2 regions of the Rummeliibacillus sp. TYF-LIM-RU47 genome follow, and region 1 is predicted to be linked to the other one. Evidence: riboswitches for the same ligand, from Rfam matches in the RefSeq annotation. Region 1 holds a riboswitch; the other holds the start of a gene.
What was found. Region 1 has a riboswitch for FMN ahead of ribD (bifunctional diaminohydroxyphosphoribosylaminopyrimidine deaminase/5-amino-6-(5-phosphoribosylamino)uracil reductase RibD). Riboswitches for the same ligand answer to the same signal wherever they lie in the genome.
Positions count from the first base shown of each region.

Region 2: linked by a shared signal. The riboswitch ahead of F0527_RS04830 (ECF transporter S component) and the one ahead of ribD (bifunctional diaminohydroxyphosphoribosylaminopyrimidine deaminase/5-amino-6-(5-phosphoribosylamino)uracil reductase RibD) in region 1 are both predicted to bind FMN.

Region 1 is NZ_VVIR01000005.1:136,144-139,381, reverse strand. It holds gene F0527_RS15430 (DUF6612 family protein) at 1-559, shown strand, start outside; gene F0527_RS15425 (lmo0937 family membrane protein) at 717-863, shown strand; FMN riboswitch at 998-1,131, shown strand; FMN riboswitch at 1,274-1,407, shown strand; FMN riboswitch at 1,554-1,684, shown strand; gene ribD (bifunctional diaminohydroxyphosphoribosylaminopyrimidine deaminase/5-amino-6-(5-phosphoribosylamino)uracil reductase RibD) at 1,837-2,922, shown strand; gene ribE (riboflavin synthase) at 2,933-3,238, shown strand, end outside.
Region 2 is NZ_VVIR01000001.1:989,100-992,337, forward strand. It holds gene F0527_RS04825 (ATP-binding protein) at 1-1,642, shown strand, start outside; FMN riboswitch at 1,757-1,893, shown strand; gene F0527_RS04830 (ECF transporter S component) at 2,051-2,629, shown strand; gene trhO (oxygen-dependent tRNA uridine(34) hydroxylase TrhO) at 2,818-3,238, shown strand, end outside.

The DNA of each region.
Region 1 (3,238 bases):
AAAGTTAATGATGAAGGCTCCAGAGTCTGACAAAATGATTCAAACAAAAAGCTATTTTACAAAGGACGGTATGTTTACGTATGATCCAAATTCAAAAAAATGGATGAAGTTCCCTTCAGAAATGGCGGATCAATTAGCGCAAGCTTCCAACCAACAAACAGATCCTATGGCGGAGATTAAACAACTGAAGAAATTCGTCAAGGACTTTAAATTTAAACAAAATGATAAAAACTATATCCTATTATTAAATGCTTCAGGTGAAAAGTTCACTCATTTCATTCAAGAAAAAGTTCAAAAAACATTGCCAGCTGGAATGGCTAGTTCTGCTGAATTGTTGAAAGATATGAAAATCAACAAAGTAGATTATGAGATTCATATCGATAAAAAGACGTTTTACCCAACTATGTTGAATCTCAACATGGAAATGTCATTGAATGCTCAAGGTCAACCGGTAAAGATAGAGCAAGAAATCATGAGCAAGTATGAAAAATACAACCAAATTAAAGAAATAGTAGTGCCGGAAAAAGTAAAGAAAAAAGCGGTTGAAGTTAATTCATAATGAATAGAATTCAATATGGTGAATAGGCGATTTTAGGAATTAGTAGCAGAATCAATGCGAGTAAGATAATTTGGCAAGCGATTGTTTAGTAAATTGTTCTGCGGGGTAATAAATATATGTAAATAAATTTAAATTATCTGCAGAAAGGATGTTTGCGATGCTTTGGACGCTAATAGGACTCCTAGTTCTTTTCTGGGTATTAGGCCTTATATTCCATATTGGCGGAGGATTAATTCATATCCTTCTTGTCATAGCGCTGATTGTCTTTATTGTTCGCCTATTCTCTGGAACAGCACGAAGGTGACCGACGTAGTATATAAAAGAAAATAAAAAAGAGTGCCTTAGAAGAAATGCTTCTAAGGCACTCTTTTTAAAGTGACTAAGATTAATAGCTTTCTTTTTTGTTTTACTAAGTTTATAATGATTTCGAATAAAAGAATATTCCTTCGGGGTCGGGTGAAATTCCCAATCGACGGTGATGAAGCAATTCTAAGCCCGTGAGCCTTTTTTAAAGGCAGGATTTTGGTGAGAATCCAAAGCCGACAGTATAGTCTGGATGGGAGAAGGATGTAGAGCAAGCTTAATGCCTTGTGAAGAAAAATATACTTCAATAGGCTTATTTAGTGATGACTTTTACATATGAATTCCAACACAACCCCGTAGAGAAATCTATGGGTTTTTCTTTTTTCTGAAACTCATACACAATTTTATATGGTTGTCCTTCGGGGTCGGGTGAAATTCCCAATCGACGGTGATGAAGCAATTCTAAGCCCGTGAGCCTTTTTTAAAGGCAGGATTTTGGTGAGAATCCAAAGCCGACAGTATAGTCTGGATGGGAGAAGGATGTAGAGCAAGCTTAATGCCTTATGAAGAAAAAAATACTTCAATAGGTTTATTTGGTGATGTCTTTGCAGCTAAATCATTCCACAATGTACCCCGTAGAGAAATCTATGGGTTTTTCTTTTTTCTAAAGCTCATACACAATTTTATATGGTTTGTCCTTCGGGGTCGGGTGAAATTCCCAATCGACGGTGATGAAGTAATTCTAAGCCCGTGAGCCTTTTTAAGGCAGGATTTGGTGAGAATCCAAAGCCGACAGTATAGTCTGGATGGGAGAAGGACGTATGGTGAGTGGTACCAGCCTTTGGAAGAAAAATACACCTTCCTAGGTTTATTTAGTGCACCCATTTTTACATACAATCTCCTAAACTCCTTAGTTGACAATAGCTAAGGGGTTTTCTATTTGTAATGAACTACAGCAGATAGGGAGGAAAGAAATGACGGATGAATTTTATATGAGCCTTGCTTTAGATTTAGCAGGAACTACTAAGCAGCAAACGTCGCCAAATCCAGCAGTAGGAGCCGTTATTGTTTCAAATGGCGAAATAGTAGGCCTTGGCGCACATTTAAAGGCGGGGAGCCCGCATGCTGAAATTCATGCCCTACGAATGGCGGGATCACAAGCGAAAGGAAGCACTGTTTATGTAACGCTAGAACCTTGCAGCCATTACGGAAAAACACCTCCTTGTGCTAACGCATTAATTGAAGCAGGTGTAAGTCGTGTAGTCATCGCTGCACAGGATCCCAATTCATTAGTTGCGGGCAAAGGATTGCAGCTTTTAAGAGATGCTGGGATTGAAGTAACGACAGATATTTTGCTAGCAAGAGCGCAGGCATTAAATAAAGAATTCTTTGCTTATATTCAACAACGAAAACCGTTTGTTACTTTAAAACAGGCCATCACATTAGACGGTAAAATAGCAGCAAAAAGAGGAATCGGGGAGCAAATTACAAGTAAGGAATCACAGGTGGATGTTCATAAGGATCGCGAAAATCATGATGCCATCTTAGTAGGAATCGGCACGGTATGTTCAGACAATCCACGCCTTACCAATCGACTTGGAAATACAAAGAAGCAACCGATTCGAATAATTTTAGACACGCATTTAAGGATTACGCCAGATAGATTGGTGATAATGGATAGTTCCGCGCCAACGTGGATTGTAACGGGTTCAAAAGCTTCAGCAGAAAAGATTGCACAGTTAAGCCAGATATCACATGTGGAGATTCTGCAGCTTTCAAATCCTTTAATTGATATAGAAGAATTATTACTAGAGCTGGGAAAACGCCAAATTATGAAGCTGTATGTAGAAGGCGGCCAAACGGTCAATGCAAGTTTTTTGAAATCCGGTTCAGTAAATCAATTAATCACATATATAGCGCCTAAAATTGTCGGTGGGACAAACGCTATTTCAATGTTTTCTGACTTAGGAGTGAAACAAATGGAGAATGCTTTTGAACTCAGATTGCAGGAAATCAACAAAATCGGTGAAGATTTGAAAATAGTATCTGTATTGAAATGAGGTGGAATCCATTTTTACTGGAATAGTAGAAGATATAGGTAAGGTCAAAGCAATCAAACGTGGCGGTCAAAGTATGCAATTAACAATAGACTCTCGAAAGATAACAGATGACATTCATTTAGGTGACAGCATTTCCATTAATGGGGTTTGTTTAACGGTTACTTCTTTTTCGGGAAGTGCCTTTACGGTTGATGTAATGCCGGAGACAGTGAAAGGGACGAGTATTCAATCATTGCAATTGGGTCATAGTGTCAATTTAGAACGAGCAATGCCAGCAAATGGCCGTTTTGGCGGGCATTTTGTATCTGGACATGTG
Region 2 (3,238 bases), on a different contig from region 1:
GACCACCATCGCACGAGTCGTCGATGACCATAAATCGATAGCCTCTACTAAATCTATAATACATGATATTTTAAGCGATGAAACAAATGCAGTTATAGCAGACAAGCCTGGTCATGATCTATTTTCTTTGCAAGAAGGGGTGAATTCAGAGAAGATAAAAGAGCGGATTATTCGTGAAAAATCCTTCAATAAAGCTTTTACTTCATCTAAACCTATTGTGAAAGAAATGATGCTTCCTTCCTCAACCGAGAAGGACCATGTTGAATCGTATATTGTTTTAGCCTTTCCTTTAAATGTTGAGAAGATGGAGCATAGTGTCGTCTTTATCTATCAAAGTCCTGATGCGATTCATCGAACATCAAAAGAAACAACAAAGATTGTATTTCTATCAGCTATTATAGCCTTTCTATTAACAACTTTCTTTGCCTTTTTCTTATCAACGCGTATCACATCCCCTTTATTGAAAATTCGTGAAGCGGCGTTTGAATTAGCGAAGGGACACTTTGATAAAAAGGTACCGGTCCTGCAAAATGACGAAATTGGTCAGTTAGGGATAGCCTTTAACCAAATGGGTAAGCAGCTCAAGCACCATATGGAAGTTATCAACCAAGAAAAAGAACAACTTTCAAGTATTCTAACTTCGATGACAGATGCTGTTATTACATTTAATAGTGAAAGAAGTATCATATTAAGCAATCCTCCCGCGGATCTCTTGCTTCAGAAATGGGCGATCAAAAAACGAGATGAACACCAATTGATCCCTAATGAAATTTACCATATGCTTGACCATGTCTTAGAAATGGAAGAAGTATTAAGAGAAGAGTTGGAAATGGAAGGGGCATATTTTTTAATCTCTATAAGCCCTCTCTATAGCGGTGATTCTGTGCGGGGGGCTGTTGCCGTGCTTCGCGATAAAACAGAAGAACATCGCTTAGATAAGTTGCGTTCTGACTTTATCGCAAATGTGTCACACGAACTAAGAACGCCGATTGCTATGCTGCAAGGCTATAGTGAAGCTATTATCGATGATGTCGTATCTAGTGAGGAAGAACGGAACGAAATGATACGAATTATCTATGATGAATCACAGAGAATGGGTAGGTTGGTTACAGATTTGCTAGATTTGGCGAGGATGGAATCGGGGAACATCACCTTATATAAAGAAGTAGTACCGATTACGCCTGTGTTCGAACGAATCACCCAGAAATTTGTTCAAGCAGCAAGAGAAAAGCATATCACGCTAACCTACTCATCGTCATTTGATGATGTGACACTGATTAGTTTAGATGAAGACCGCATTGAGCAAGTCCTAACCAATTTAATTGACAATGCCATTCGCCATACAAGGGAAAAAGGTATAGTACAAGTTGTTGTTGATCAGCAGCAAGACTATGCGCGTATCCAAGTTAAGGATAATGGCGCAGGTATTCCAAAAGAAGACATAGAATATGTATTTGAACGATTCTATAAGGCTGATAAAGCAAGAACTAGGGGAAAAGGCGGCACAGGATTAGGACTTGCGATTACTAAAAATATTATTGAAGCACATAAAGGCAGGATCTTGGTAGAAAGTGAAGTGGATGTGGGTACAAGTTTTATTTTCTACTTGCCGTTAGCCAAGGTCAGTGAAAATAAATTTTAATAAATAAAAACGCCAGCATAAAGTTGCTGGCGTTTTTTGTTACAACGAATGGTGCAACTCTCTTTACAAAGTTCTAAATCTCTTATATAGTTGAATTGTAATAAAAACATATTGATTCATCTTCGGGGCAGGGTGAAATTCCCGATCGGCGGTATTAGAGGCATTTTGACCTCTTGAGCCCGCGAGCCGTTAAGGCAGGACTTGGTGAGAATCCAGGGCCGACAGTATAGTCTGGATGGGAGAAGGTGAAGGTACGGTCGTCTGTGCATTTTTTTGTGAAATGCGAGGACGTTTATTTGACTATGCCTAACTCTCCCTTAAGCGAATTTTTGCTTAGGGGTTTATTTGTTCATAATCAAAACGGGCCTTTCCTCTTTTTGAAGTGAATCGCAAAAGGAGAGAAAAACGTTGAAGAACACACGTCTACAAAAAATGGTGACGATTGGAATGTTGAGCAGTATTTCATTTGTATTAATGATTTTTAACTTTCCATTGCCTCCATTCCCGGCTTTTCTAGAAGTCGACTTTAGTGATATCCCCGCTCTTTTGGCAACAATTACAATGGGGCCTGTTGCAGGAATAACAGTAGAAGTCATCAAAAATGTGCTAGATTGGTTTTATAAAGGCAGCCCAACAGGTGTGCCAGTAGGACATTTGGCAAATATTACAACAGGTATATTATTTATTATGCCGGTTTACTTTGTATATAAACGTTTAACAACTACCAAAGGGCTTTCAACTGGATTAGTAGTCGGTACAATTTCAATGGCTATAGGGATGAGCGTTCTTAATTATTTCTTATTTATGCCGATGTATTCCTACTTCTTAAATGTACCAACTGAGACAGGGACTGTCCTAACAAAAACAATTGTAACGGGTATATTGCCTTTTAATATTATTAAAGGTATTATCCTAACAGCTATCTTCTTGCTTCTAGCTTCAAACATGAAAAAGTGGATACAAAAACAGCAAAAACAATATATGTAAAAATAGATTGCTAGCTTATGATAAATAAGCTAGCTTTTTTTGTTTAATGGAGTTCGAGCTAATGAGCCCCTTTTTTCTTTAAATTATAGTATAATAGATAAGTCGTTTTAAAAGCCAAGATTTATCGGCGTCTAAAAATTACTGACCCCGTCTTAATATCTTGTAAATATGAAAGATAGGTGAAATAAATGAAATATCAAGTTTTATTATATTATTTCTATACAAAAATCGAAGATCCTACGCAATTTGCTCAGGAGCATCTAGCATACTGCCAATCAAATGAATTAAAAGGCCGTATATTGGTTGCTCCAGAAGGAATCAATGGTACACTTTCTGGAACTGTAGAAGCTACAAATGCATATATGGATTATATGCGAAACAATCCACTTTTTGAGGGAATTGTTTTTAAAATAGATGAAGCAGAGGGCCATGCCTTTAAAAAAATGCATGTACGTCCGAAAGATGAATTGGTGAATCTCCATTTAGAAGAAGATATTAATCCAAATGAATTAACCGGTGAATATTTAGAACCAGCAGAGTTTTTGAAAAGAATGCAAGAAGATAATACAGTTGTGATAGATGCACGTAACACATATGAATATGATCTGG